Regions from separate parts of the Paenibacillus sp. FSL R5-0345 genome, predicted to be linked through region 2. Evidence: riboswitches for the same ligand, from Rfam matches in the RefSeq annotation. Region 2 holds a riboswitch; the other holds the start of a gene.
The links. A riboswitch is a leader RNA that binds a small molecule or an ion and turns the genes downstream of it on or off. The one in region 2 is predicted to bind S-adenosylmethionine.
Positions count from the first base shown of each region.

Region 1: another riboswitch for S-adenosylmethionine. It lies ahead of metA (homoserine O-acetyltransferase MetA); the one in region 2 lies ahead of R50345_RS24980 (methionine ABC transporter ATP-binding protein).

Region 1 is NZ_CP009281.1:1,880,724-1,894,665, reverse strand. It holds gene R50345_RS08305 (SPFH domain-containing protein) at 1-658, opposite strand, end outside; gene mqnC (cyclic dehypoxanthinyl futalosine synthase) at 871-2,007, opposite strand; gene R50345_RS08295 (aminotransferase class I/II-fold pyridoxal phosphate-dependent enzyme) at 2,276-3,448, opposite strand; gene metA (homoserine O-acetyltransferase MetA) at 3,485-4,405, opposite strand; SAM riboswitch class I at 4,520-4,650, opposite strand; gene corA (magnesium/cobalt transporter CorA) at 5,048-5,983, shown strand; gene R50345_RS08280 (HRDC domain-containing protein) at 6,066-7,082, opposite strand; gene R50345_RS08275 (ROK family protein) at 7,295-8,176, opposite strand; gene R50345_RS08270 (hypothetical protein) at 8,441-11,167, opposite strand; gene R50345_RS08265 (copper amine oxidase N-terminal domain-containing protein) at 11,211-12,068, opposite strand; gene R50345_RS08260 (Mbeg1-like protein) at 12,102-13,942, opposite strand, start outside.
Region 2 is NZ_CP009281.1:5,670,273-5,688,891, forward strand. It holds gene R50345_RS24925 (NAD(P)/FAD-dependent oxidoreductase) at 1-699, shown strand, start outside; gene R50345_RS30965 (sporulation histidine kinase inhibitor Sda) at 831-974, opposite strand; gene R50345_RS24930 (YheC/YheD family protein) at 1,289-1,951, opposite strand; gene R50345_RS24935 (hypothetical protein) at 2,284-2,493, shown strand; gene R50345_RS24940 (GNAT family N-acetyltransferase) at 2,561-3,013, opposite strand; gene R50345_RS24945 (HesB/IscA family protein) at 3,118-3,477, opposite strand; gene mqnE (aminofutalosine synthase MqnE) at 3,850-4,956, shown strand; gene R50345_RS24955 (NAD(P)/FAD-dependent oxidoreductase) at 5,006-6,067, shown strand; gene R50345_RS24960 (YuzB family protein) at 6,152-6,406, opposite strand; gene R50345_RS24965 (NifU family protein) at 6,488-6,736, shown strand; gene R50345_RS24970 (MetQ/NlpA family ABC transporter substrate-binding protein) at 6,893-7,750, opposite strand; gene R50345_RS24975 (methionine ABC transporter permease) at 7,809-8,468, opposite strand; gene R50345_RS24980 (methionine ABC transporter ATP-binding protein) at 8,468-9,484, opposite strand; SAM riboswitch class I at 9,586-9,725, opposite strand; gene R50345_RS24985 (Cthe_2314 family HEPN domain-containing protein) at 9,825-10,559, opposite strand; gene R50345_RS24990 (COX15/CtaA family protein) at 10,667-11,650, opposite strand; gene R50345_RS24995 (thioredoxin family protein) at 11,742-12,086, opposite strand; gene R50345_RS25000 (putative polysaccharide biosynthesis protein) at 12,165-13,793, opposite strand; gene R50345_RS25005 (DUF456 domain-containing protein) at 13,821-14,306, opposite strand; gene R50345_RS25010 (Cof-type HAD-IIB family hydrolase) at 14,368-15,135, opposite strand; gene R50345_RS25015 (peptidoglycan D,D-transpeptidase FtsI family protein) at 15,213-17,318, opposite strand; gene R50345_RS25020 (peptidoglycan D,D-transpeptidase FtsI family protein) at 17,453-18,619, opposite strand, start outside.

The DNA of each region.
Region 1 (13,942 bases), 3.0 Mb from region 2:
ACAGAATGGCAGAAGCTTGTTGCCGCTGCAACATTGTGCTCGCAATTTCTGTTGAATAAGCCAAGTGTGTAAGCCGGGCTTCAATGACTTCTACACCAGATAAAGACAAGCGCTCTTGCAGCTCAGACGCTAATTCTTTAGCAATTTCGTCTGCATTGGCACGCAAGGACATGCCGGATTCATTGAAGTTATCATAAGGGTATTTGCTGGCTACATGACGCAGTGCTGTCTCGCTCTGAATCTCTACGAAAGCCATGTATTTATCTACATCAAAAAGAGCTTTAGCAGAGTTAATCACCTTGAAGACAATAACTGCAGCAATTTCAATCGGATTACCTTCAACATCATTGACCTTAAGCTTCACACTGTTAAAGTTACGAACGCGCAGGGAAACCGTCTTACGTACGCTGAACGGAATGACTGCGAACAATCCACTCGTTGCAATAGTCCCTACATATTGCCCGAAAAAGGTAACAACGACCGACTTATTGGGCTGTACAACCGTAATACTGGTACATAGAACCCCAGCTACAACGAACAGAATAACTGGCACTGCAACATACTCCTGAACAGCACCATAAATTCCACCAGCTAAACAAACTGCAATCAATGCGATAACCCAAAATCCGCTGACAGGACGAAGCATTTTCTCCTTCATAAAAGCACCCCCAAAAGATATTCATTTGATATGAATATGATATCACTTTTGGATAATAATGTGTATACAGAAATGTAATAAAATAATGAATTTATGTTCACAGGTAAATGCGGTTAGAATCAGCTCCACAACAAAAAACGCTTGTTTATCATTCATCCAATTAAGAAGATGAACGACAAACAAGCGATAAATGTAACCGTATGAAATTGGTATTAGTTCTGCATGATGAAATCATTATCAATCTTCGCATTAGCATCATCGAACACGCGCAGAATATCGTAGCGAGTATTCCGCTGTGCCGGGATTTTGCCCGCTTCGCGGATCAATTGAGTAATCGACTCGATGTTAACCTTGTAAGTTGCACCTGCAGAAGATACTACGTTCTCTTCAATCATCGTACTGCCGAAATCATTGCAGCCGTATTGAAGGGAAAGCTTGCCGACCTCTGGTCCCATAGTTACCCAAGAGGACTGGAAGTTCTTGATGTTGTCTAGAACAAGGCGACTAATCGCTACCGTCTTCAGATATTCCTCAGGCGTTTGTCTATCCAGCTTCAGGTTGGTATTGTCCGGTTGGAATGTCCAAGAGATAAAGGCCAAGAAACCCTCTGAATCATATTTATTAGCAATACACTCGTCCTGAGCCTCACGCACACGAAGTAAGTGCAGTGCCCGTTCTTCCATACTCTCTCCAAGTCCAATGACCATTGTAGCCGTTGTATTCATACCGATCTTATGCGCTGTCTGCATTACGTCCATCCACTCGCGCCATGAGCCTTTAAGACGACTGATCTTGCGGCGTGTACGGTCATCGAGAATCTCTGCTCCCCCGCCTGGTAAAGAATCCAGACCAGCAGCATGAATTTCACGTACTACTTCCTCGAGCGATAATCCAGATACTTCCTTCATCTTCATAATCTCTGCTGGTGAGAAGGAATGCATTGTAATCTCAGGGAAACGTTGCTTAATACCGCGAAGGATATCTGTATAATAGCTGAAAGGAAGATTAGGGTTCGTTCCACCTTGCATTAGTATTTCTGTACCATTTACAGCGATGGTCTCAGCGATTTTTTGGTAAATCGTCTCATCCGGCAGTACATAGCCCTCATCAGAGCCCGGTCTACGATAAAATGCGCAAAAGCGACAGTAAACATCACATACATTCGTATAGTTAATATTACGACCAATTACAAACGTGGCCATCGGGTCCGGATGCCAGCGTTCCATTATGGTGTTTGCAGCAGCACCCATTTTCTCAATTTCGTTGCTCTCGAACAGTCGGATGGTATCTTCCAATTGGAGACGTTCACCCCGTAGGGCTTTGTCCAAAATAAGATCTATCGCACTCATCGTTCGCATCCTCCTTTTAAACCCTTAGGGGTATTGGTAGAATCACAAAATAACAGGAAGAAAAGACGTTGTCTCCTTTCAAGATGACAACCCTTTCTCATACAAATGAACAGTTCATTTCCTCATCGTATCACAATCTGAACAGCTTGAAAAATGCTTTTACATTCTTCGTAAAATCCCATCCAGAAGAAAAGCAGCATCGCACTAAGCGATACTGCTAGTTTATACTCTATTTCTCCACTAACTCCTGATTAAAAGTATATCCCAGTTATTTCGACTCAATTTCAGCCCGTGCCGCCTCTAGTGCGTGGCCAAGATCAGCAATCAAATCCTCTGCATGCTCAATACCGACAGAGAAGCGCAGCAAACGATCATCTACACCCACAGCATTTCGAATCTCCACAGGAATATCAGCATGTGTTTGTACAGCCGGATATGTCATTAGTGACTCTACGCCGCCCAGACTCTCTGCGAATGCGATAAGACGAATATGACGAAGAAGAGGCTCTACGTATCTGGCATCTTTTAATTTGAAAGAAAAAATACCGGTATTTCCTGAAGATTGACGATTCTGGATTTCATGCCCCGGATGATCTGGCAGTCCTGGATGGAACACTTCCGCAATTGCTGGATGCTCTAACAAGTAGTCGGCAATCGCTAGTGCATTGCTCTCGTGGCGCTCCATACGCAGAGCCAACGTCTTCAAGCCTCTCATCAACTGATAACTGTCTGTTGGTCCGAGAACAGCACCGATAGAGTTATGTAGAATTGCTATTTCAGCTGATAATTCTACACCCTTGGATACAATTAAGCCTGCCAGCACATCATTATGACCACCCAAATACTTAGTAGCGCTATGAACTACAATATCCGCACCTAATTCTATAGGACGTTGGAAAAACGGAGTCAGCAGCGTATTATCTACAATGCTAAGCAGCCCATGGTGACGTGCCCAAGTACACACGGCTTCAATATCCGTGATCATCATCAGTGGGTTCGTTGGCGTTTCAATAAATACAGCTTTCGTGTTGGGACGACGCGAAGCTTCCAGTGCATCCAAATCATTCGTGTCTACATAAGAAGCAGTGATTCCGAACTTGGACATAATCCGTTCCAACAAACGATAGGTACCGCCGTAAAGATCCAGCGAAACGATCAGATGGTCGCCTTGAGCGAACAAGGTAAGAATCGTTTGAATAGCTGCCATCCCTGAGCTACAAGCAAACCCTGCATCTCCAGATTCAAGTTCCGCAGCTGCATTCTCAAGCACCGAACGGGTCGGACTCTTGGTGCGGCTATAATCAAACCCTGTGCTCTGACCGAGTTTTGGATGACGAAATGCCGTTGCATTATAAATCGGAAAATTAATTGCTCCTGTGGCTGGATCTTCTAGAGAACCTATTTGAGCCAGTCTACTTTCAATCCTAAGTTTGTCATCCATGATTAATGCCTCCTAATTTATATTGTAGCGCTGTTATTAATAAACAATCGGGTCGATATCATAAGGCGTTTCTTGATATACATAGTAATTGAGCCAGTTAGAGAATAATAAATTGGCATGCGCACGCCATACTGCTGGAGGTGTACGTTCAGGATCATCTTTAGGGAAGTAATGTTTTGGCAAAGCCATCTCCATCCCTCTAGTCACATCACGGTCATATTCCCATTTCAAGGATAGAGGATCATATTCGGAATGTCCGGTCACAAATATTTGTTTACCGTCATTTGTAGCCACTAGATACATACCAGCTTCTTCGGATTCAGCCAGAATCTGCAGATCTGGATTATTCTCAATATCTTCACGGGAGACGTCGGTATGACGGGAGTGTGGTACATGGAATACCTCGTCAAAGCCGCGCAACAATTTAATGTTATTTTGATTTATCGTATGAGCGAAGACGCCAAAGCATTTCTCAGGCAATGCCACTTTACGAACACCAAAATGATGATATAAGCCTGCCTGTGCCGCCCAACAAATATGCATGGTTGAGGTCACATTATCCTTGCTCCATTCAAAAATCTCTTTCAGCTCTTCCCAATACGATACTTCCTCGAACTCCATTTGCTCTACAGGAGCACCTGTAACGATTAGGCCATCCAAACGGCGGTGACTGATCTCGTCAAAGGTTTTGTAAAAGCTCTTCAAATGTTCAGCAGAAGTATTTTTGGAAATATGGGATCGTGGATGCAATAGCGTAACATCAACTTGTAGTGGCGAATTTCCAATTAAACGCAGCAATTGAGTCTCTGTCGTCTCTTTAGTCGGCATGAGGTTCAGAATAGCAATCCGTAGTGGACGGATATCCTGATGGAAAGCCTGACTTTCGTCCATCACAAAAATATTTTCTCCGGATAGTACTTCTTTCGCCGGTAAACTGTCGGGAATTTTAATTGGCATTGTCTTTCCACTCCTTAGCTGAATTTAGTTGTTTTGCCGCAATGCGGCTTGCTGAACAATAAAAAGACCTTCCTCGGAAATCGAGAAAGGTCATATCTACAGTCATATGCGCCTCTCTCATCTGCCAGAATGTTCCTGAAGACGATTAGACGTCTGCAGAAGTTCCGCAAGAATTAGCACCGTGCGTTTACACGCCGGTTGCCGGGTTTCATAGGGCTAGTCCCTCCACCTGCTCTTGATAAGATTTAGCTGTATTCAATTAAATTACTTTAAAATTCACTTTAAATCATGAACCTCCTTTTCGTCAAGTCCATACAATGCTGAAGAAGCCTCAAAATCACAATAAATTTGCTTGAAAGAGGCATACTCCGTTGTTATACTAGACAAGTATTTCATACCTGAACGAAAAGAAGAGGTGAGAAGAAGAATGGAAGGCGACCCGAGCTCGCAAATTAGTGTACAGAATGAGCAACCACACAGGATAATCATCAGCTTGCCGGCGGCGGGAGCAGTTCTTCTTCATGCCCTCGAAACGTCATTTGGCCCTATGTATTGATGTAACGCCGGCCAAGCTGATTTTTTTCTCTGTGCTTAATTTAGCAGTCCCTGGTGAAGACCTGGGGATAGGAGGAGTGAAATCAGATGAAAATCCGGCTGGTGAATGCAGGGGTTTTTACACCTATTGATGAAATTGATGAAACACTGACACCCCCAACGGAAGGGTTCTATTGGATTGACGCCGATGTAGAGGATTTAGAGCTGCTTCAGCCTTTGTTCAACCTACATGATCTTGCTGTTGAGGATTGCCTTAGCGAAGAGGATCAGCGTCCGAAGATCGAAATATACGAAAGCCACTACTTTATAGTTGTAAATAGCATCCGCTTTGATGATGAAGAAATTTTCCTACGGGCGCTCAATGTATTCCTTGGAAGACATTACATCATCACTGTAACGAAACAAAAGATCAATGAACTTCGAATCCTAAAGCCTATGCTCTGGGAGCAAGAGGTAAGCGAACCGGATATGTTCCTTTACTTACTTATTGACCTTGTCGTGGATAACTATTTTTCCGTCGGCGACCGGATTGAAGCTCGAATTGAGAAGCTTGAAGAGGATATCCTAATGCATACCAAGAAATCTCATCTAAGTGAGATTATCGGTCTGCGAAGTGAAATTCTATGGTTGAAGAAAATGCTGGGACCACAAAAAGAAGTAATCAATACCCTAAATAAAAAAGACCTCCGTCTGATTGATGATCAGTTGCAGAAATATTTTAGCGACATTTATGAAAATGCGGTTAAAATATCTGAAACCTTTGAGACGTATCGCGATCTCATGGGCAACTTACGAGAGGCCTACCAATCCAGTATCGCCAATCGCGCGAATGAAATTATGAGAGTGTTTACTGCGATCACAACAATATTCATGCCTCTGACCGTAATTACCGGAATCTACGGTATGAACTTTGATCATATGCCCGAGCTTCATACGAAATATGGCTATTATGGCGTTATAGGCGTTATGTTAACGTTAGGCTGTGGGATGCTGTATGTTTTCCGCAAGAAGGAATGGCTATGAAACGAACCGGACGAATAAGCAAGACGAAGGCCCTGTAACCGTAAGGTATAAGGAAGCCTTCGTCTTTTTGGTATGCGCAAATTTAAAAGCTGGTCGCCATGCCCACTTTATGCGTTTGCTCTCGACGGAAACGGATGCGGATCAATCGCAGGCGCTCATAATAAATATCCAATCCATCAGCAGCAGAAAACCCCTCTCCATAAACTTTATTTAACACCGGTTTTAGAAAGAGATCCCCGAGCTCCACATATGCATTCCATACCGCTTCTTGCTCATTCTGTGGCATATTTCCAAGCTCTACATGGATCAGCTTCTCAACGGAATAACCTTCTCTTTCTAGTTCCTCTACCACTTCAATCAGTTCACGCCGGTTCACTCCACTATTCACCTTAAGCTGTTCCAAACCCAATCCATTCTCGATCCCCTGCAGTAAAATCCGCCGTAAGCGCAGTCGTTCAAGCTGCTTCTTATATTTGACCTCTTTCTGTTTATAAAGCCAATTTACAAAAGACTCCTCTTCAATTACTTCTTGAACCCAATTTAGAGGAAAGGAATGCTCCCTTGCCGCCACAGTCGTTATAGCCAGCCAATCGGTCCCAAACTGTGCTACCTTACCTTCTCCTACACCTGGAATTTGTAACAGCTCCTCTGGCGTATGCGGTAGAAACGTGCTTAACAAGCGCAACAGACGATTACTGGCGAGAATATAGGGCGCCTTGCGTTCACTCGAAGCTTTTCCACGGCGCCAAGCACATAATTCCTCATAAATAACCTCATTCCCATGATGTTCGCTGTAATATTGAAGCTTCAGTTGCTCCTGATTCCGTCCAGTAAGACTATCCTCCTCGTGGAATATCCCATCGATTAAGGGTCGATAGCCATCTCCCATCTTCACCGCTAGCTCATGCCTGTATACACAGAGCATTTCATTCCAAGAACCACCTTCATACCATAAATTCTCGATGTAATTCTCCCCCCCTGAAAAATCGCGCCAGCCCAAACTCCAGATCCCCTCTTCCTCTCCAATCCACAGCTGGGCGTACATCTCTTGATCCACTCCAGATATTCTGGATAAACGGTTCATAAATACAATTTGCATATTCATCCCTACCTTTCTCAACTTACAGTAAGCACAATAACTACCCGGGCAGAGCCTCCTTCGGACCGAACAAATCCTTTCTCAAGTAGACCCCGAAACGCAAAAAAAGCACCTCTCTCACGATAAACGTGAAAGAGGTGCTTCCTCATTAAATGCTATACTGTTAGATCCTAGAATACCATATATTACCGAACAGTCAATGTCTTTTTATACTAGCTTCTAGCTAGAGCTAATGTAGCCAGTCCAATCGCTCCAGCAAGCCCAGCATTATCTCCAAGACCTGGTGACACAACATAATTATCAATGTCGACATTAAGCGATGGATGCTGTACATAACCGTTCAATAGCTCTTGCAGCTTGGTACGAATTAACGGAAATAAGTGGCTTTGCTTCATAACACCACCGCCCATGACGATTTTTTGCGGAGACAGAATCAGTACATAATTCATGAGTGCATGCGCAAGATAGTGCGCTTCCATCTCCCATGCCGGATGATCCACCGGAAGGTCGCCTGCCGGTTGTCCCCAGCGTTTGCCGATCCCCGGACCTGCGGCTAATCCTTCAAGACAATCGCCATGATATGGACAGTAACCTTCAAACGTATCTTCTGGATGTCTACGAACTAGAATATGTCCCATCTCAGGGTGAGACAATCCATGGACCATCTGGCCGCCAACAACCGCTCCTGCTCCAATGCCTGTCCCAACCGTAATATACAGACAGCTGTCCAGACCTTTAGCTGCTCCCCACTTACTCTCTGCAAGCGCCGCACCATTCACATCCGTGTCAAAGCCGATCGGAACGTTAAATTGCTCAGCCATGGTGCCTACCAGATTATATTGTCCCCAATGAGGTTTTGGTGTCGTTGTTATGTAACCATAAGTAGGGCTGTCCAGCACAGGATCAATGGGTCCAAAAGATCCGATTCCGAAAGCTTCTACATTCTTCTCTTTAAAATAATCTATTACTAGTCCCATCGTTTCTTCCGGTGTAGTTGTCGGAAAGCTAACTCGGTCAACAATGGTACCGTCCTCATAACCAATCCCACATACAAACTTTGTTCCTCCTGCTTCAATCGCTCCCAATAGCTTCACAGCAATGATCTCCCTTTCTCTAGTTAGAAGTAAATACAATACCCATACAAAAATGAATAATATCATTTAAAAAAGCAATCACCAGTCCTAATTATACGTCGAATGAAGCGCTATCACAACAAGTATAAACGCCTTCGGCATCCTTATAAGGACGATAAGCGTTTAAGCGAGAAATATAAGGATAATGTATAGCGTGAAACTTATTTGTCTTACAATTTAATAAAAACACCCTCCATGCAACTTTGCATGAGGGGTGTCTGTCCTTTAGTTATTCAAGTCATCGAACATGGAGCCTTTTACCGTAACCTCAATCTGATCCAGCGGCTTAATGCCGTTTAATTTGCCTAATGATTTGTAGGCATTGGTACTCTTGGACAGCTCCACATCTGCCAGCCAAGCCTTGACATAGTACTTACCGTCTGGCATTTCAGCTGTAGTATAGACAGGGAGTTTGTCTTTGTTAATCGTAATTGTTACTGTAGACTTCTCCGTGATCTTGTACATATGCTGATTCAAGCCTACATATTCACGGTATTTGAAATTGTTGAAGCTACCCAGTGTGCTAGACTGCGAGTAACCTTCCAGGATATTTTTCCAGAATTCATGGGTGCCTTTATCACTTTCTCTATCCTGTGAATATGGAATTTCTTCTACCTCTTTAGTAAAGCCTTTCTCAACCGTCAGCAATTTCTCATTATTCACACCCGTGTCATTCTCTACTGATAATGCTGCTGGCTTTCTCGCAAAGTTATTACCGTTTTTGCTGAGCGGCTCATTCCGCAGATTAACCGCAACCTTCTCCTTATTAATATACATAAGATCAGTTTCATAGCGGAATGAATTCGTAAGGTCTTCAACAAGCTCCTTATGATCCACGGTGTCTTTATCCGTGTCCTTAAACATCACTGTCTCCAGCGTAAAGGTATAGGTTCCAACTGGATTAAAATAATACCCCGATTTAATTGGATAATCATAGCCTTGCAGTTGTTTATCAGTTGCAAACACGGCAGTGTCGTAAGCAGATTTGTTGTTAAGCATTTTTTTTGCGGTATCTCTGGCCTTCTTATAAGCTTGAGCCATGCTATTCTCTACCTTCCAGCCGACATCTCCGCTTGCCTGTTGTGTAAAGATACGTTCGAATTTACCCTTAACCTTCGTCCAGTCCTGCAAGATCTTATTCTCATCTTCATGAGCCATCCAGCGAATTACATTATAGTTGTAAGGTTCACTTGTCCAGAGTAGCTTTCTGATTAACGAATCTGCTTCATTTTTGTCTATTGAATTCTTGTATAACTTCGGCGCGATTTGTTCGAGCCCATTATAAATATAGGTCCGAATGGTTTTGACGTCTTGCCCGGGTGTAAACGGAGCCGAGGTGCTGCCGCTCGTCGTATATGTTTTACAAGATTCAACGTCTTGGCCTGCCGCGTTCTTACTGGTGCTGCAAACCTCATAATCACGGGTATAATTTCTGCTTACAGTACCTTGGAAACTTATATTTCCTGACTTCTGATTAGGTGTGTACGGAGCTGGATTACTATACCATTTGCCATTAACCGGATCATCACCAAAATCAGGGCGCTGCAAGCTAGCAATGATGTCAGGTTTTCTCGCTATTGTACTGGCAGCATCATTCACAGCGGGATTGTTCTCCACTCGAAAATAGCGATAGATCGCATCCGTATTATTAGTAACTTCCAAAGCACCTGTAGCATTCCCACTCCAAGTGAAATTAGCATAGGGCGGCTGTAAAACAGCTTTTATAGCAGCGCCATCAGCTAAACCGAAGTTCACTTTTTTTGATAACACATTGTAATCCAGATCAAAAGAGCCTTTGGTCGTTGGCATCGCGGGGACCTTCTGAATCCATCCATAAAGCTCATTATTTTCGTACAAAACTTCCTTAGGTGACTTTTGACTGTTCAGATTAAATCGTATGTTCACATCCCCATCTGGCATAGTAAATGTCGCGTAAAGAATATTGTCCGCCGCATTAGCTGCAAGCTTAATTTCACCAGCCAACGTTGACGCATGGCCGTGGTATTTTACGGGAATTTCCTTCCCGTTACTCGTAATCTTCCAAGCAAAATCTGTTGTTTTCTGGGTAGCGAAACTGGATCTGAGTCTAATCCCAACAGTTACCTCTTGTCCCTCTAATGCGCCGGTTGGCATCGTTTCGAAATGAGGGGATAAGTCATTTACCTGCAAAATAAAAGGAGCGATAGGAATGCCTAAGTAAGTGATATTTCCGTTAGAACCCTCAATGTAGATACGACCCGATCCCCATGACAGATATGTAGGCGGTTGCAGGACATGTACATAATCTATCCAATGACCACCCTTAGACGGAGTCGCATCCCTTGTATACACAGGACTGCCTTTAAGTGTACTGTTTTGATTGTTATAGATGAATTCAGCGTATGTTTTTTCAGCGTAATCTCTATTTAATCCATCGATAATGGATTTTTCAAAAGTTCCATTAGAATCTTTTAGATATTCACTTTTCTTATTGCTATAATCATCGAAATTATTCTCTGTAATATTGTACAACTCTTTAACTTTTTCATTTTTCCATGGACGATGAACCATATTGAAATCTTGTATCTGCTTTCCACTCCAACCTGCATACCAGGGCGCGCCTTCCGCTGAGACATCCTCGCCATCTTTTGAATAACCAGAGAAGGCATGCATTTTACTATGTTCCAACCAGTAATGAGGCTCTCCGTAAACTATTTCATAATTATTACGGTTAGAATCAATACTTTTTTGAAGTAAATCTTTTCTTAGGTCCCTGCTACCTACTTTAACTGGGTAATAATCAGGCCAGCCATATATATTTTCCATATCATTATTAATATATTTTATAACTTCCTCTGGTGTTTTAGGTAAGCTCTCCAAAGGATCGTCTATCGCTTCCTCTGAGAAAACAAAAGTATTAATAGATTGAAATAATAATACGATTATCGCAAAAATACGCATAGATTTTTTCATATATTCACCTATCTCATAATATTTTCATATCTATTCATAAATCCTATTTCCTCCATATGGAAAGATGTACACTCCCCCACTCCTTAGATTGCACTATAACTTTAAAGTTTTTATCTGAGAATTCCTTTATTGGTAATACATCCACTCTTTCTCTTTTAGATCTTACATACTCCATAATAGAATCCACCACATTACTTTCAATCTTTTGTTTTAGAATTTCTTCTGCCTCATTAGCTGCTTGCACAGGATCAGCATCTTTAACTTCATATTGAACTGTGATTTGGAAAAGGTATTTACCCTCTGCTGGCTCAGAACTACCAAACACTGTGAGTTTAGAATTTGAAATATAGACAGGTTCCCTATTTGGTCCTAACTCAGTGTATGGAATTTTAAAACCTTCAACCGTTGCTACTTTTGGTTCACTTGAATTCCCTGTTTCTGGAGTACTCGTAGGAGGCTCATTCCCCGGAGTAGTAATATAAACCGTCTTCACGGCATCATCCCATTTCACGTTTACACCGAGCCCTTCATATACAAAACGAAGCGGGACAAACGTTCTTGATTGCTTAAACAGTGCAGCCGTATCCATTTGCTTCGTCGTTCCATTAAGCTCATAGCTCTTTTTCCCGATATAGACACCCATGGTTTTGCCTTCAAGCGAAATTGTCGCTTTTTTAGCCTTACTGTCCCATAACACCTCAGCTCCAAGAGCTTCACTTATAAAACGAACTGGAAGCTGAACTCTTTGCTGCGCATCAATAAAAGGCTGGGCATCTGGAAAAATCACCTTTTCTCCATTAACTACTACCCTCAATGGAAGACTTGCGGCTAACCCCGTAAAACTCGAAGAGAACAGGACAACCATAAATAATACAACCAGCGAACTCATTATTTTTTTCATATAACTGCTCCTCTCAATTTAGTTGGCTATTGCTTAGTTCAGACGCATTGTATTAGTACTTGCACGGGCAGCCGCAACAATCTTGGATTCGATGTCCCGATATTTTGTTATCGTGTATTTTAGGCCTGCGGTTTTGCTATGAATTGCTGTTGTTACAAGATTTTTTTGTGTCCTAACTTCATTGCTTATACGCTGCAACTCTCTTAATTGGGCTTGCACATAAGATTCACTATAAGCTCTGCCCACATTAGAACTTACTCCAGAAGCTATAGACAATATCCTTTCGACGATTTCAGCAATGCTCTCCTCCTTACGCACCAGGCTTTTCTGCAGACTCTCCAGTTTATCCATATTCGCCAAAATCTTGGCTCCTTGTATGACACTGGCGGATGCAACTGCAATTTTCGTTATAGTTTTTGTAATGGTCGATTTAACTTTGCTGATTGCTGAATCTTTAATCGTACGAGCGCCAGCGATAAATTCATCCTTGGTTTTCTTGATTTTAGCTTTTACACTTTGGAATATATCTCCCATTTTCTTCATCGCTTTGTCTTTTACACCGATCCAATATTCCTTCTGGGCTTTTACATATTGAATAGTGTTATCCACAAACCGGTTGAAGCCATCTTTCATTTTTGTCATAACATCAGAGACTGCTTGTTTTACCTTTTGTGAAAACTCCGCAATTCTTTCACCGATTAGATTAGTGACTCGGACAGCTTCTGTAACCATATTCGTTACAAATTCAACACTTTGATTATAAAAGGAAACCACTCTCTCCTTGATGTCTTCCACCTTTTGCTTAATCCAGGGAATGACACTGTCAATGACAAAACCGATTATATAAAGCGCAATCAATGCTTTTATAGTACCAACGAGTACAGCTAACGCTGTAGTAATCGCCGCAGTAACAACTGCAACAGGCCCAACAGTCGCCAGTAATACTCCAACTACCGTTATTCCTGCAATCGCTAATGGCCGTAAATCCACTTCCCCATCCAGTACTTTGAACACCCCTTCAACCAAACTCTCCTTCAGAAAATCAGGGATGACCTCCAAACCAACCGTAATATTATGCACGAGGTTAGGAACTAAACCCCGTGTCTGGGAATCCGAAAGTAGAAAGGTGTTGTTTCCATTGGTCTTCAGTGAGAGTAAGGAGTGATGAGCCAGTACGTCATCCCGTTCAGATTCAGTATCTATATAAATACCTGCCGAGGGATTTAGGAATAAGGCCGGTACGATGTCATATTTATTCCTGAACTCTTTGATTTGCCCTTTTTCATTCATTTCATCAATATTCGATTTGAACTTGTCTAGTACATCTCCATTAAATCCCGGAGCATTAAAGGTTGAAGCCGAAATGAGGTGTTTACGCAGATCCTCCGACAGAATAAAGGAAGAATATAAAGCCAGGTTGCCTCCTAGCGAATGCCCGGTCAAATATAAATCATAACTGCCGTCGGTCTTAAAGCTTTTCATATACTCTCTCGCTTCCGTTTGCTGCATAGCTTCAATGGAGTACGCCGTTGTCCCGTTATTTTTCCAGTCATTGCGGTAAAGTGGGTTTTCCATAGGTTCACTACCCCGGAACGCAGCTACCTTTTCTCCGTTAAGGGTATCCACTGTAAATGCAACAAAGCCTGATTCCTCTTTTTTATTATGAGAGACGATATTGGAAATCTCCCAATTCTTATATGGAGGTTTATTCATCTGCTCTATGAGAACAATCCACTGGTCGTATTCTTTAACTCCGTTAAGATCGTTGGGAAAGCGCTCTTTTAATTGCCGCTGACCTTCGGGTGTAGAGTAGAAACTGAGAACTTCGCCGAGAGTGATTTTGTCGTTCTTACGTGTATATATTTTCCCAAGGT
Region 2 (18,619 bases):
CGCCATTTTGTAGTTACAACTGATGTAGCAGAATACCACAGTAAGGCTATTATCATCACAGCTGGTGTAGGCGCTTTTGAACCTCGCCGTTTAGAACTGCCAGACGCAGGACGGTTTGAAAAAGCCAACCTCCATTATTTTGTAAATGATTTAAATGCCTTTAAAGATAAAAAAGTTCTGATTAGCGGTGGCGGAGATTCCGCAGTAGACTGGGCGCTAATGCTGGAGCCGATCGCGGAGCAGGTAACCCTGATTCACCGCCGGGATAAATTCCGTGCGCATGAACACAGCGTAGAGAATCTGATGGCTTCCAAAGTTAACGTAATTACACCTACTGAAATTACAGAACTGCATGGTGACGAGTTCATAACTAAGGTTACCTTATCCCATATCAAAACCAAGGAAACACAAGAGATCGAAGTCGACAGTGTAATCGTCAATTTCGGATTTGTTTCCTCGCTAGGACCTATTGCAGAATGGGGTATCGATATTGAAGGAAACTCCATTGTCGTTGACTCACGTATGGAAACAAGTATTCCAGGTATCTTTGCGGCCGGTGATATCACCACATATCCGGGTAAGCTAAAGCTAATTGCTGTAGGATTCGGTGAAGCTCCAACGGCTGTGAATAACGCAAAAGTCTATATCGATCCGGAAGCTAAGCTTTCACCAGGTCACAGCAGTAATATGAAACTCTAATTCTATCTACTACAATAAAAAAGGGTATTCTGATAGGCCTATCAATAGCAGCCTATCAGGATACCCTTTTATGTTTGTGACTCGCGGTTTATTTATATGTAGCCAGCTACAAAGGTATACTTTGCGCTCTTTTAATGAAGAACCGCATGAACTGGAGAGTGTAAGTTTCGTTTGCGAATCTCAACGAGTAGAAGAGCGATGAAATCATGCTCTAGTTGCAATTCTATCGCTCTATGGTAAGAGTCTAGAAGCATCTCATCGGACAATTCAACCATAACGTTCATCTACCTTTCCTGTATTTGGATCTGAATCTATCATATCAAACTATCATTTTTCGAACAAGCGTTCGTGTTATCCACAAGTACATGTGGAAATCCTGTGTATAATATGTGCGTAAGCGTTACAAAGGTGATAACTGCACAGTGGAATATGGGGATAATAGTTATACACAGGATTGAACCACTTGTATACAGCTAAAAATATATTTTTATTGTAAATAAATTACAATATAATTTACCCCAAAAGAACGCAACTAAACGCAATTTTATCTCACTACTCTATTATCGTCAATTTAAAAATATTTGTTAATTTACTGAGGTCTTGTATTAACCTCCAAAATCCATATTTTACCTGAATAATCCACAGCATAATCAAAGCCCAGTTCACCTATTCCCGGGAAGTGCCGCTCCATTAGTTCAATACATACAAGTGTTAGTCTACGCATCTCCGCTTTCTTCGCCGATGCTTTCATCCGGGGCAACGATCTGCGAAGTCCTTCACGACAAGAAAGCATCGTACCACCTTTACATAAATTGGTTACGAACAGGCCCGGTCGAGCTAATCTTCCTACCATGGAGCGAAACTCCCATACAGCACCATTTTTCACTACCTTTACCCGATAATCAATAGGACGCCCGCCAATCCTGGCGAGAGAAATCCCCTGTTGAATCAAATATCTGCGTCTGACCTTGACGAAATGGAGCGCCCGTCTCATGGATCTGAAATCCTTGTAAATTCGAGTTCTGTCCATATAAGTAAATCCATAACCTCGGCTATCCCGAAATACTTTGATTACACCGTAACCTCCGCCACCAACTATAGGTTTAATAACAACATTTCCATATTTCCGGAGCATGGCTAACAGTGAGTCAGCCGAATACACCCTCGTCATTGGTATATAATGAGAAACCCTCGCGTCACTGAGCAATGCTTCTGTCTTTAACCATTTGCTAGCCAACTGTCTTCCCGACATTGTCCTTTCCCTCCTTTCACATTCCAGCCTACCCTATACATTACTCAGAAGAGGTCCCGCCCTCTTGTATGATTGTCCGTGTAGGAAGAGGCTATTAGCAAAAAGGGCTTAGAGCTTGTATCGACAACAATCTCAATCATGCATAGTTAGATTGCAGATTTTGAAGAATCTTATCTCTGAACATTCGACATTTTAATCGTAATGGATGAGTTCACTATAACTAGAATAATCTTCAAAATCGTTGTATTATTAATAGCGGTTACATTTTCAATTCTAACTATATAATTATGTCTCAGAGGTTCTTAAAAAAAACAGCGCGGGGAGGGCTCGGAATGGCTCAGTTTTTCGAGGTATTATATTGGGTGGCCATGCTTGGGATGTCCATCGTATTGGCTGGAACGACTATACTGATCTGCGCTATTGGCTTTAAATTCATTAAAGACAGACGCAGAGCATTGGGTGCTGGCTGTATTGCCTTTTCCCTTGGAGCCGCAGCGCTCATCGTGTTTATGATTAATTACAAGTTCATTATTCCAGCCTAAGTGTACCCTGAAACAAACAGAAGCCCTCTCACGGAATTCCGTCGGAGGGCTTTTGTTTGTATTGTACTCATATATCTAATGAAAGACGGATCATATCTACTACTTTAATCCCATTCTCAACAATCTCTTCACTATAATGTCTGATAAAAAAGTCTTTATCGATTCCGGTAATTCTAAATCCACATTTCTGATAGAGAGCCAGCTGCCCTACACTTGAATTCCCGGTACCCACTTCAATCGTCTTCGCACCAAGTAATCTCGCATTCTCAATCGCATGATAGACCAACCGTTTTCCTATTCCTTTACTTTGCTGCTTCTCATCAACGGCTATATTCACTAGTTCTACTGTCTCAGGCCTCGTTTGTAGCAAAACATAGACACCAATAATGCAATTTTCTATTTCAGCTACAAAACATTGACCTCTTTCTAAATACGCTTCAACAAGACTTTGTGAAGGATCGGCTAATAACAACAGATGCAAAGGGGGTTGTTCTTCTGCGTTTAATTTCCTTATCAGCATGCTTAGAGCTCCTTGTGATGACTTTTGTCATTGAGAATATAAAAAAAGCCTCCAAGCCCGATGTTCTAGAACTCAACATAGGACCTGGAGGCGTGTCGTTGCAATTAGCAAGGCTCTTCGTTCGGTTTCCCTGCATCCGTAGCTGTCCGGAAGCTTGAGCCGCAGCCGCAGGTTGCAGTAGCGTTCGGGTTATTGATGGTGAAGCCACCCGTCATGCCGGATTCTTCAAAGTCGATTTCGAGACCATCAAGGTAACGAAGATTCTCTTTCTCCACGACAACCTTCATTTCTTGGATGTCCATATATACGTCCTGCTCGGTTTCATTATCATCAAAGCCCATAGCGTATGAGAATCCACTGCAACCGCCGGGCGTTACTCCAATACGGAGGAACATGTTCGGCACTTCTTGTTCAGCAAGCATCGCCTTCAGTTGTTCTGCTGCCTTTTCGCTAATATTAATCATGATCATATCCTCCTATAAATTAGATTCACTTCATAAGAAAAACTTATGTTTAAGAGACCTTCCGGTCAAAAGTTGCTTTCTTAAAAATATATACTTAATAAACTCAGTATAACCCACTATTCCATTACCCTCAAGTCACAACTGCCTTATGCTTGACCTATCACCCCAAAATAAACCATCCATATCCAGCTGTTGATCCCCTTATAAGAGAGGTTTATAATAAGGAAGGCAAACATAAGTAAAAATTCGGAAATTTGTCACGGAGGCTAACCCTCCGCTTTATTTTCATGAATGAACAGCTACCGTCTGGGTAAGTCTGGGAATTATCTGCGGGCAATGGACCCCGTAAAACTTTCAGGAGGAATTCATAACATGTCTACTCTTTTCACCCCCCAAACAGACGCCCGAATGATGAACATTATTGAAAAAGTTCGCGGCGGCGAAAGATTGAATTTAGAAGATGGCGTTTATTTATATCAAAGTAACGACCTACTTACCATTGGTCAATTAGCAAATGAAGTTAATCTTGCAAAAAACAACAACAGGGTATATTTTATCGAAAATATGAGTCTATATTTCACCAATGTTTGCGAATCACATTGTGCATTCTGCAATTTCCGCAAAGATGATGGAGAAGAGGGTGCTTATACCCTATCCGGTCAGGAAATGGTGCAATATGTCGAACAGCATATTCATCCAGGTGTACGCGAATTCCATATCGTGGGTGGGCATAATGACAAGGTTCCTTTCCAGTATTATGTGGATTCTTTAAAAGCCTTGAATGAACGTTTCCCTGAGGTAACCTTAAAAGCATACACAGCAGCTGAGATCGATTTTTTCACCCGAATTAGCGGATTGAGTATTCGTGAGGTTCTGGAACAACTGCGTGCGGCAGGTCTTAAAACACTTACCGGTGGTGGCGCAGAAATATTATCCGATCAATACCGTAAAAAAATGCGCGTTGATAAAGCTAATGTGGAAGAGTATCTGGAAGTTCACCGTACAGCACATCAGCTTGGCATGAAGACCCATACAACGATGCTCTACGGCTCCATTGAGTCTCATGAAGACCGTATTCGGCACATGATGCAGATCCGCGATCTGCAGGACGAAACCAATGGTTTTATGGTATTCATTCCATTATCTATGCAGCCTAAGAATAAGAATGCAGGGATTATGCGCCGCAACTCCGCTTATGAGGATCTGAAGACGATTGCGATCAGCAGATTGATGCTCGATAATTTCGATCACATCAAAGCATACTTCATTAATATCGGCCCTCAGCTAACTCAGGTTGCGCTGAACTTCGGTGCTTCTGACGTACATGGCACCATTCTTAAAGAACGTATTAGCCATGCGGCTGGCGCCTTAACACCTGAAGGCCTCACACGCGATGAATTGATTTGGTTAGTAAAAGGGGCTGGACGAATTCCAGTAGAACGCGATACGTTCTACAATCCGATAAAGGTATACGAATAAAAGACTACCTTAGATCCGTTATCCTATATTGAAAGGAAGTTCGGTCAGCATGAGAACACTACTCGTTCTGGGCGGCGGCTATGGCGGCTTGGCCCTCATTCAAGAATTGCTCAATAATCATCTTCCTCAGGATATTGAAATTATCTTAATTGACCGAATGCCTTATCAAGGAATCAAAACGGAATATTATGCACTTGCCGCAGGTACAGTAACGGACTATCACTTGCGGATTCAATTTCCGGTTCATCCCCGTCTTACCATCCGTTACGGGGAGGTGAGTTCCATTGATTTGGATAGCAAAATCGTTACAATGGAGCCTGACGAAACGGTGTCTTATGACATTCTAGCCATTGCGCTAGGCTGTACTGACAATTACCATAACATCCCTGGGGCTGATCAATACACTTGCAGTATCCAGACCTTTGCAGGGACTCGGGAGACTTATCAACGCTTAAACGATGTGAAGCCTTATGGAACGATAAACATTGTTGGCGGTGGACTAAGTGGAGTGGAATTGGCGGCAGAGCTTCGGGAGAGCCGACCAGATCTTAATATTGCTATTCTGGATCGCGGTGAACGTGTCTTGTCTGCTTTTCCGGCAAAGCTGTCACAGTACGTGGAAGAATGGTTTCATCACCATCAAGTACAGACGCTGGGACGTGTCTCTGTATCCCACGTTGAGAAAGATGCGCTTTTTAACGGTACAGAAGAAATTCTTTCAGATGTTACGGTATGGACAGCAGGGATTCAACCCGTGAAGGTTGTTCAGGAATTAACAGTACCGAAGGATCGTGGAGGACGGATCATTCTGGACGAGTATTATCGTATACCTGATTATCCGGAAGTGTATGTGATTGGCGACTGTGCCAGCCTGCCATTCGCTCCAAGCGCACAAGCTGCAGGAGCGCAGGGTGAGCAGGTTGCTCAGGTAATTCAAGCCTTATGGCGCGGCGAGACCCCTAAGCTTCATGCTATTCGTCTGAAGGGTACCTTAGGCTCACTAGGCAAGAAAGCTGGATTTGGTCTGATGGGCCAACGCTCCGTTAAAGGACGGGTTCCACGTATTCTCAAGAGCGGTGTGCTCTGGATGTCGAAACGCACTTTAGGATAAACCTAAGGGCTGCTCTATTCCGTATTTATAACGGAAAAGAGCAGCCCTTTATTTTTAAAAATAAATTATATGTTGCGCGACTACTTAGTCAAGGTCTATATTGAACCAAGCCTCTAGCTCTTTGATTTTGGCAGAAATCTTTTCTTCTAGCTCGTCAACAGTATCTGCTGCAACGATGTCTCCTTCGACCATGGCGAAAGGTGTTAAATAACATTCCCCACAATTGTTCAGGCATCCGTATTCGATTACATCGTAATCGGGATTTTCTTCCAGCTTATGCATTAGTTTGTCTGTTCCGTGACCCATGTTACTGGCACAAAATTCAATAATTGGTCTCATGATGATCTCCCTGTTCCGCCTAACCATTTTATTTTTTAACTTTTTGTACTATAATGAACTTACGAAAGGAGTGATTGAGAAATGAGTGAGAATGCACAAAGCACCGAAATGTATGATGAAGTATTGGAAGTGCTGGATAAGCTTCGTCCGTTCCTACAACGCGATGGCGGCGACGTTGAACTAGTTGATGTAGAAGACGGCATCGTTAAGTTGAAACTTATGGGTGCCTGCGGCAGCTGCCCAAGCTCCACGATCACCTTGAAAGCCGGGATTGAACGCGCTCTTCTTGAAGAAGTAGAAGGCGTACAAGAAGTTATGCAAGTATTCTAATCCCATTCAATATCATTCCCGATCTTCCTCTTCAGGAGATCGGGATTTTCTTATTATAGTGGATTTACCCTTCTCCTACAACATACAGCATAAAACCCGCATGCCATTAGGCAGCGGGTTTTATGCTGTAATTAGAGAGTAAGCTAGCTCTCTGTCTTAAAATGCTGGAATGATCGAGCCTTTGTACTGCTCTTCAATGAACGCTTTCGCTTCTGGAGAATTCAGTGCAGCGGCAAGCTTTTTGATTGCATCGGAATCTTTATTATCAGGACGAGCTACGAGGATGTTAGCATAAGGGGAATCCGTACCCTCGATGAACAAAGCATCTTTAGTAGGAACCAGATCAGCTTCCAAAGCATAGTTAGTGTTAATCAATGCAAGATCCACTTCATCTAATTGACGACCTAACATTGCAGCATCTAGCTCGATGATTTTAAGGTTTTTCTTATTTTCAGTGATATCTGCTTGGGTAGATGTGATGTTGGTATCATCTTTCAAAGAAATCAGTCCATTTTTGGCAAGCAGGATTAGTGCACGACCACCGTTTGTAGCATCATTCGGGATGGCAACTTTCGCACCATCAGCCAATTCGTCGATGGATTTGATTTTTTTGGAATAAGCACCAAAAGGTTCAACATGAACAGCTGTTACGGATACTAGATCCGAACCGTTCTTTTGATTCTGGTCATCTAGGTAAGGCTGATGTTGGAAGAAGTTAGCATCCAGGTTCTTCTCTGAAAGCTGAACGTTTGGTTGAACATAGTCAGTAAATTCTTTGATTTCCAAAGTAATTCCTTGAGCTTCAAGCAATGGAGCAATAGCTTTTAGAATCTCTGCGTGTGGAACAGGTGAAGCACCGACCACCAATTTCACTGGTTCTGTAGTTGATCCATTTGCAGCACCGTTGTCTGGCGCACTAGTGGCAGCCGAGTTAGAAGCATTATTGTTATTGCCGCAAGCAGCCAGCACCACAACCAGTGTCAGACTAAAAAAAGTAAGTAGTAATTTTTTCATTTTAAATCCCCCTCTTATCCTTGGTATTTGTATGAATAAGGCTATATATGGACGTACCTTATTTCCGTGTGAAATGTCGTACTAGCCGATCACCGGCCATTTGTAGCAATTGCACCAGTATGACCATCAAGACTACTGAGATAATCATAACTTCCTTCTCATAACGGTAATATCCGTAACGGATTGCTAGATCCCCTAGACCACCGCCGCCTACCATCCCAGACATTGCCGTATAGGAAACCAGTGTGACCAGTGTGATCGTAACTCCAGCGAGCAGACCTGGACGAGCCTCTGGCAAAAGAACGCGCAAAACGATCTGATTCGTAGATGCTCCCATCCCTTGCGCCGCTTCGATTACTCCGCGATCTACTTCTCTTAACGCCGTTTCCACCAAGCGAGCAAAGAATGGAGCTGCACCAATTACCAGCGGTGGGATCGTACCGAGTACTCCGATAGAAGTTCCAACAACGGCTTTGCTAAATGGAATTAATGCTACCATCAAAATGATAAACGGTACGGATCGTAAGATGTTTACAACGAATGATAAGACCGAGTAAATTACTCTGATTACTATACTATTCGATCTTCCCCATAAATACAATAGAATTCCGAGTGGTAAACCAAGAATAATTGTGAACATTCCGGAAAATATTAACATTTGCAAGGTAGCAACCGTAGCATCCATCATTTCTTGCCAGTTTAAGTCTGCGAAATTCATTACGAAATCACCTCCACTTCAAGACCTTGAGCGGTTAGTTCGGCTATTGTCACAGCAATCGCTTCAGCTGGACCCTCGAACCTTACAATCATTTGTCCATAAGGTACGTCTTTAATCGTTGAAATGGTGCCGTGCAAAATGGCAAAGCTAACACCTGTTTCTCGTACTACATTGGAAAGTGCGGAGCCGTAGGTCTTTTCTCCGAAAAAAGTAATTTTGACGGCCTGAGAGTTGTCCCCAGCAGCAGCGTCAAGCGCCGTACGAAGGGGTCCCTCATTCTGTGACTCACTACGGATGAAATCGCGAGTAACTTCATGCTGCGGCTTTAAGAATACCTCCGTAACTTTACCTTGCTCAACGATACCACCACCATGAATAACCGCAACACGATCGCAGATACTCTGAATCACGTGCATTTCGTGAGTGATCAGCACAATAGTCAGATGGAACCGTTTATTAATATCGAGCAATAGCTTAAGGATAGAGTCTGTCGTTTGTGGATCAAGCGCAGAGGTTGCCTCGTCACATAGCAGCACATCAGGATCGCTGGCAAGTGCCCGTGCGATGCCGACCCGTTGCTTTTGCCCTCCTGATAACTGAGATGGATATTTATCCCGGTGTTCTTCAAGCCCTACTAGGGCAAGCAAGTCTTTTACTTTTGTATCAATAGCTGCTCTCGAAGTGCCTGTGAGTCGCAGAGGAAAAGCAATATTATCGTACACTGTCGCAGATGATAGCAGATTGAAATGTTGAAAAATCATCCCAATTTTGCGCCGCTGTTCCTGCAGCTGACCTTGGGTAAGCTTAGTTAGTTCAATACCATCGACCCAAACTTCCCCTTCTGTCGGGCGCTCCAACAAATTAATGCAACGGATCAATGTGCTTTTTCCCGCCCCTGAATGCCCAATGACTCCGAATATTTCACCTTTCTCGATAGACAGATTCAATCCGGAAAGTGCTGTGGCCGCATGGCTGCCTTTTCCATATACCTTTGTTATTCCTTTTAGATTAATCAACGATCATCGCCCCCTTTATATTTCACTTATTCCATACAAAAAAAACCTCCGACGATCGATGCAGATCGCAAGAGGCTCTGTGTGTTTATTTAGACAATGCCTTCTCATCTGCCAACGACCACAAGCCTTGCGTCATTGTAGGAATTAGCACCATGACATTTGTACATAACGCTTATCGCGCTGTATACAAATCGGTTGCCGGGCTTCATCGGGCCTATCCCTCCGCCACTCTCGATAAGATATAGAGTATGAAATTTATGTTTGAATTTGTATAGACTTTAATGCAAGCATAAGTATAGTAAGTTTCTTGTTTTTTGTCAAAAGGAAATATATTGAACGCTTATGATTTTACCCGATTTGGCTTGCTTATTTCCTTACGCAACTGCTCATTGCTGTAGCTATATGCTGCGATTAACGTCTTACAGTTCATTTCGAGGGATTGCTTTAAATCCTCTAGATGGCTATCTAAATCCTCAAGCTGAATTTTGTCATGCAAGCCTTGATGTCGCTGCCATAAATCATCCTGCATTTCAGAATTCATATAATGAATTTCAGCATTTCTGCGCTTGCGTAGATTCTCCAGTGGATCACGATAAGAGTTCTTGATCTGTTCCAATTGATCCGCTAATGCTGGATGCACATTCAATAGTTGAAGTTGACGCAGCACTGTAAAATAAGAAAAGTGCGTTTTTAATTTGGAAGTTTTGAGGTCATAGAAATGATTCAGCACCGTTCCAAGCTTGTCCAGAAGAGAGAACACACGAATAAATCCATCTTTATAAAAATAAACATACCGCGCATAATCGCCTTGTTCCACTGGTGACATATCATCCATATAACCGGCGATTACCGATTTTCGGTAAAAAGCTGCAGCGAACCAGCTTTGCTCCAATTCATCCAATGAGGAGATCAACCCACGTGTCCAAATCTCCAGCTTGCGGTATTCGTGGTCATTATCCTCATGGGCGTTCATTTCCTTGCGCAGTAAAGCTGCAAAAGTGGCCATATTCTCCATCGCATCAGCCAATACACCGCTGTTCTTTCGAGGCGGCTCTCCAAGTATAACCCGCAGCATATCCAGTCCTCCTAAAGTTTTGTCCAGCACCACGATATACCGATTTCCACTTTATTATTCCGCAGGTAAAGCGACTCTATCCGCGAAGGGAACTTTCTACCAAGGGGTTACAACGGTGTCATTGGGTTCGTTGGATTTTTTTCAACAACGACATTTCTCGCGCTACTCAGCTGCCAGACTCTTACGCTCATATAACATAAAACACCAAACAAACAAGCAATCAACAAAATATGAGCCAAAGCGGCAAATATGTACAATCTTTCATTATCTAATGTGTAAACAACTGCAGCTCCACTAAATACCTGCATCAAGCACAGCAGAACAGCCGCTACGCCAAGAGCTCTTAGCTCGGGGTAATCCTTATGTTTCCAAAAAGCTAAATGTCCAAGCACCGCGGTAAGAATAAATAAGATCAAAGCCGCAATCCGGTGTGTAAAAACAATACCGACTCCCCCGGAAAGCTCAGGCACCCATTCACCGTTGCAGAGCGGCCAGCCAGAACATCCACCGCGTGAATCTGTATGACTAACAAAGGCTCCAATATAAACGACAACATAGGAATATAAGGCCGTAAAACAGGTTAAATTGCGGAAAGCTTTGCTAACAGGCTTCTTCTGAATCTCCATCTTTTGATCGTAATCATAATCGCCTGCTTCATGCCGTCTTTTTGTTCCAAGTGCAAGCATCAGAGAACTAGAAAAAGCGATCAAGGAAAAACCCATATGCAGTGCCATCACAGCAGCAGATTGGGATTTAATTACTGCAAGCGCTCCCATACCACCTTGTACAATTACAAACAACAAAGTCATAAATGCATAGACCAACAAGTCCCGGCGATTTCGCGCATAACGCCAAAAAGCAAACATCGAAGCAAGTGACAATAAACCAGCCAATCCGCTAAACAAACGATGAGTGTATTCAATCATCGAACCTACAGTATAAGCAGGAATTAATTTGCCATGACAGAGCGGCCATTCATTTCCGCATTCCAATCCCGATCCAGTCTTCGTTACTACTGCTCCCCCTAGTACGGCTAGGAACATGATAAGGCAAGTAAGATAACTAAGCCATTTCAACTGATTTGTCGTCAAAAAATATCACCCGCAGTTTTTAGTAATGAAGAAGCATTTTAAAAAAACCACCGCTTTTGCTCAAACAGGCGAAAGCGGTGGTTTTCCGGAATTACTGTTGAAGACTTTGATGCACTTGAACCGCTTTATCCAGGAAATTCTCAATTTCCTCGCGGGATTTACGTAATTTATTAACGAATCTAACCAATTCACGTCCATCGGAATACGCGACGAAGCTTGGAATCCCCATAATATTTTGTTCCTGACTAACATCACCTACAGCATCAACGTCAACCTCAACCAGCGTTAAACGATCTGCATAGGCTTGCTCTACCTCAGGGATAAAAGGATCGATAAACTTACAATCCGAGCACCAGTCCGCCTTGAAGATGGCTACTGTTAAGCGTGGAGATTGAATGGCTACCTGAAATTCACCAGGAGAACTTATTTTGTCCATAGTTTGTTCCGTCCTTTCTTCCATATCTGTCAAATTTCTATTCTTTAAGTGAAGCAAAATGTCATGCAGAAGTCAAACCTATTCTCTCATACGAACACGCGCAGGCTGTAATTTCATCAGCGGATTCAACAATTTTTGCAGTGCACGCGGATAACTGGAGATTTCCTGTTTAGTAAGCACGCCCAGTACAATTAGCAATACCAGGTAAATAACAACAACTGCAGCCCCTACAACAAGACAAGTGATCAGAAACGCCAGACGTGCAGGCATTAGATCCGTTAACAGAATTCCAGCTTGGTTCAAACCAAAACCAATACCTCCGGACACAAGAACCGCAATTCCAAAGCCGCCCCACCGTTTACCCATAATTTCGAAAGGTACAATGGATTTTAGCATTCGTAAATTAAGAATAGTAATGACTACGAAACAAAGTGCTGTTGCGCCGATAATCCCGTATATCCCAAATACCTTACTTAGTAAGAAGCTTGCTACTAATTTAACAATAATACCCACTAGCACATAATACATTGAAATGCGTGATTTGCCCATACCGAGCAAGATGGAGTTCGTTGTCATCATGGTGATCTGAAAGATCGTTCCAATCGTAAGCATCGCCACAATTCCGCTTCCGTCCAAGCTGCTGAACAATAACCCGTTTACAGAATAGGCTGCTGCCACAAGTGCCAACACAATTGGCATCCCTGTCAGAATAGAAATCCGCAAAGCAAGTGTAATTTGCTTCTTCAAGTGTCCCTCATCACGACGGGCATAAGCAGCTGAAATGATCGGAATCAGCGAGGTACCTAGCGCAATGGCTAGAACCGGTGGAATTCCGGCCACACTTTGAGCACGTGTGGTTAGTATACCCAAAGCTGCTGTTGCACTCTCTCTACCCATCTGATCAATAAGCAGCGGTACAGCCAAAGAAGTATCAATTACATTCACTACTGGAATCGTAAGTGAGGAGAGCACGATCGGAATCGATAGTGTGAAAATATCTTTGTAAATTCCCCAAATCGGCAATTTTTGAGTGGTATTGTAATTTAATCCTTGCTGTTTATCCTCTCGGCGCAGCTTGATTGCAAAATAAATCATGACACCAAATGCTGCAATACTACCAATTACGCTACCGAAGGATGCTCCCGCAGCTATAGTTGTATTGTTATATCCCTGCTGTAATAGAATATAAGCTAGTAAAATAGCGACTAGTACGCGAGCGAACTGCTCTACAATCTGTGAAATACCACCAGCCATCATATTGTTACGCCCTTGAAAATATCCACGCATCATGGCAATTGCCGGAAAAAGTAAAAGCGCAGGTGCAATAGCCCTAACTGCCATCGCTGATTCAGGTACATCAGCAATATGTGTCGCATAGAACGGAGCGCCTATGTACAGCAAGGCAGTCATGATTACCCCTGCTGCTACTGAAAACAGCAATGCTGCATGATACACTTGTCTCGCCTCTTCAGGACGATTCAGAGCGTACCGCTCGGAGACCATTTTACTGAGCGTACTTGGAATACCTGCTGTAGCCACGGTGAGCAGCATTAAATAGATATTGTTCGATACCCCAAATGATGCTCTCCCCACATCATCAAAAATATGATCCAGCGGCACCCGCTGAACAAGCCCGAGTACCCTTGCCACCAAAGCTGCTGCAGCAAGGATAAGCGTGCCTTTTACGAAAGACTCTTTCTTGGACAAACCATTTCCCCTTCTTCACTGTTAAAATTAAAACCGGACGACCCAAATAAAAAAGAGGACGACCATAATAATTTGTAGCACAATTTTGACAACAGTACTACTAAACAACCCAAGTATTGATCCTACACTTACTTTGGCAGCTTTAGCTGGTGAAGAACCCACGATCAATTCTCCTATAAAGGCACCCAAAAACGGACCAATAATAAGTCCAAAGGCTGGAATTACAAATGGACCAAGGATTAGCCCAATCGTACTTCCGATAATGGATGAACGTGAGCCGCCAAATTTCTTAACGCCCCACGCCCCTACAACATAATCAGCAATAAATAGTACTACAACGATCAGCGTTTGAATGATCCAGAACCAAACACCAAAAGGCTCGAAAGAGAAGAACCAGCCATATACGAAAAAGCCAAGATAAATCGCTAGTGCACCTGGCAATATCGGATACACAGCCCCGGCCAGTCCTACGGCGAATAAAGCAATAATAAGAATCCAACCCAGGATCGTCAATACTTAACCCCCTAATAGCAAATATGCTCTATGGATTCACTTCGAATATAGCAATTCTTTATTATTGGCTGCCTAAAGAGGTTACCACTTCATTAAAAATATACTTTTGGACAACTTCAGCGATACCATCATTATTATTAGAAGCCACCACAGCGTCAGCCTCTTCTTTAACCGTCTCCTGAGCGTTGCCCATAGCGACCCCAAGCCCTGCCTGCTGAATCGCCGCAAGGTCGTTGAGGCTATCGCCAACTGCTATAACTTGGGACATTTCTAGCCCGAGCAGCTTACAGACTTCCTTGATTCCGGTCGCCTTATTCACACCTAGAGGATTAATCTCTAGATTATGCGGGGAGGAGTTCGTAATCTCCAGTCCACCCATATCTTGAAGGCGAAGCAGCAGCTTATGACGAAGCTCATCATCTTCGGTGTGATAACCGAATTTAAGCCATTCTCTGCCCGTTACATCCCCATCCCAGTTATCCTGTTTATGAACCTTTTCCGTAGAATAGGCCCAGAACCAAATGTCATCTTCCTTCGCAAGTTCATACATCTGTTTTACTAGCATAGGGTCCATCAGCGACCGGCGATAAATTTCGTGCGGCGCTCGCCACACCTCACTGCCATTCACAGTAATCATTGGTGTTCCTAGTCCAAGCTGCTCTGCATATGGAAATGCACTTGTAAAAGCCCGGCCTGTCGACAGACAGACATGAACGCCTGCGTCGACCGCCTTTTGAAGCCATTCCACCGTTGTAGGTGTAATAATTTGTTCATCATTCAGTAAGGTTCCATCCATATCCAAAGCAAGCAGGCGGTATTTGGCAGTCATTGCCACCCCTCCATTCTTGTATGCTCTCTAAAGAGCAGCTGTTTATTTTTTATTCCATATTCACCTTAGGGTCAGAGTTATTCGGTACCTGTAGCCGTTCCCTCCTTCGCAGGGTCATTGACATTATTACCTGACTGAAGGCTCTTCTTCGGAACACCATCAAGCCCGTATTCCCAATCATAAGCATCGAAAATTTTGCGTGCTACAGGCGCAGCACTTTGGGAACCAAAGCCACCCTCAGGAATGACTACGGCCACTGCCAGCTTAGGGTTATTACGTGGAGCATAAGCAATAAATACACCATTATCGCGAATTTGACCCTTAGCCACTTGCTGTGATGTTCCTGTCTTACGAGCAAAATCATAAGGGAAATCAGAAAAAGCACTAACTTCGCTTCGCATACCCTGTTGTATTTCTTTCCAATAGGATTTATCGAAGGCTGTTACTTCATCCAGTACCTCACGACCGAACTCCTTGACTACTTTTCCATCAGCATCTGTAATCTTGCTAACGAGTTGAGGTTTGATCCGCTGTCCTTCGTTAGCAAGTGTAGCTACGTATTGCGCAAGCTGCAACACTGTATAACTACCTTGTTGACCGAAAGAAGCATATACAAGTGCCGCTTGTGCACTACCCGCAGCCTCTATATTGGTATAGTTAATCTGTCCTAAGAATTCATTTGGCAGACCACTTCCCGTGGATACACCAAGACCAAACTCTTTCATATACTTATCCCAGACATCTATCCCCTTACTCTTATACTTCTCATATAATCTTTTACCGACCATATCAACCATGAACGCATTCGAGGACTTCTCAATCGCTCTTGCAGGGTCCATAGAACCGTAGACATGTCCTCCAGAGTTTCTTACCTTGGTTTCATGACCTGTTTTACCAAAAGTCGCAAAGCCTTTATCTGAGTAGTAGGTTGAAGGTGTAAATAGACCTTCATTCAGACCCACGAGTACACTTAACGGTTTAATAGTTGAACCTAGAAGCAGCACTGATCTTAGTCCATTCCCTGAAGTTCCTGAAGAAATCGGGTTAATGGTACCGTTCTGGTAGTTGTCCATAATACTGTTCCAGACATCTGTAGATAAGGAGCCTGATGTCCAAATATTCGTATCGTAGTCCGGCATACTCGCCATACTGACGATATTTCCCGTATCGACTTCCATCGCCACAGCGTAACCCGTTAATGCATTAGGATGCGTTTTACCCTGTACAGGATTGGAATGCAGCCACTTAATCTGATCCATAATGGCCTGCTCTGTCTTCATCTGGATATTCTTATTAATCGTTGTCCAAACGTCGTTACCTTTCACAGGAGGGACAACTCGTTCGACTTTCTCAGCCATATTCTGTGGATTTACAGAAATTTCTTGATACCCATTTTGTCCCCGAAGCTCTCTCTGATACTGTAGCTCCAGACCGTCAAATCCGACAAATTCATCATCTTTGTACGTTAGTCCTGGCTCTGGATTGTTCTTCATAGCATTTAAGATATTCTTATAAATATTAAGGCTGTTTGCTGATTTAAAAGGCTTGATATACCCTATCGTCTGTACGGCAACCGTATCTTTATCGTAATGACGAATGCTTTCCTCGACAATTTCAAGACCCGGATATTCACCCTTATGTTCCATGAAATAGGCTACTTCCTGAGTAGTCAGATCAGCCTTAATCCGCCGTGCCATAAAGCCGAGTGATTTGCGGAAATATAAATCCAGCGCTTCAATAACATCTTCTTCTGTCATCTTTTCAGCATTTGGATCGCCATATTTATTGAAATCAGCTACCAGCTTCGCCGCCAATGCATCTGACTTGGCTTTAGCTTCCGGGGTCAACGTAGTTTTACCGGTAATTTTATCTGTTTGTTTCGCGGTATACTCCTTATTGAGTGTAATATACAGCGATTGTACCGGCGTAGAGTACGCTAACTTCTCACCTTCAGCAGCATAAATTACACCTCTCATGGATGCAAGAGGTACATTTTTGGTATCTCTGCTTGTCTCCACTTCGGTTAAAGTCGGGCCTTCCACGAACTGCAACACAGCCAGGCGTATAATAATTACGCAAAATATAACGAACGTGCTAAAGAAAAACACGTTGAGTCGCAGGCCTATGGAACTTTTACTGCTGGTCTCATCTGGAGGTGAGGCCTGCTTACGGAAAAAACTCACAGTATATTTCTCTCCTTTTTCTCTAAAATATAAGAAACTATAAGTTTCACGTTATACATTATCCTTATATTTTTCGCATAAACGCTTACCGTCCTTTAGGGACGCCGAAGGCGTTTTTATTTGAAATAAGCCTGTTATTCTTGAATGGGTTCTGTCACAGGAGTTACATTCTTTTTTGGCACACCATCGAGCCCGTACTCCCAATCGTAGGCGTCAAAAATCTTTCGAGCCACCGGAGCAGCGCTGTTGGAGCCAAAGCCGCCTTCAGGTATAACAACCGCTACGGCCAGCTTCGGATTTTCTCGCGGGGCAAAGGCAATAAACACCCCATTATCGCGGTTTATATTTTTTCTGTCTGTTTTTTCAGAGGTACCTGTCTTACGTGCAAAATCATAAGGAAAATCATCAAAGGCACTAACTTTACTACTCATCCCCTGTTTGATCTCTTTCCAGTAGGATTTGTTAAACGTTACCTTATTAAGCACTTCTCTTTGAAATTCCTTAACCACCTTACCTTGCGCATCCGTAATCTTACTAACGAGCTGAGGCTTAATACGCACCCCTTCATTAGCAAGGGTAGCTGCATACTGGGCAAGCTGTAGTGTAGTATAGCTGCCTTGTTGGCCAAAAGAAGCATAGATCAGAGCAGCCTGCGAACTGCCTGCGGCCTTAAGATCAGTGTAGTTAATCTGGCCCGGTGATTCACCTGGGAGTCCACTTTTCGTAGATACACCCAATCCGAACTCTTTCATATATTCGTCCCAAACCTCAATGCCTTTATCCCCCGGATATTTCTTGTAAAGCTGTTTGCCCACCATATCGACCATAAATACGTTAGAGGAATCTGTAATCGCCTTTGCTGGACGTAGTGAACCATATACGTGACCCGATGAATTTCTTACGGAAGATTTATTATCCTTACCGAAATAGGTAATGCCCACATCTGTGTAAGTTGTTGATGTATTAAAAAAACCTTCGTTCAAACCAATTAACACACTTAATGGCTTAATCGTAGATCCCATAAACACAAGTGAACTAAAATCATGACCTGATCTACCAGACGAATTTGAAGTAATTGTACCGTTTAGATGGTTATTCATGATTTTATTCCAAACAGTAGTTGGTAAGGAATCTTTGGTCCACACATTCGAATCGTAATCCGGCATGCTTGCCATAGCGACGATATTTCCAGTCTCCACTTCCATTGCTACGGCGTATCCTGTTAAAGCATCCGGATGTGTCTCACCTTGAACAGCATTGGCATGTAGCCATTTGATCTGATCCAATATAGCTTGTTCTGT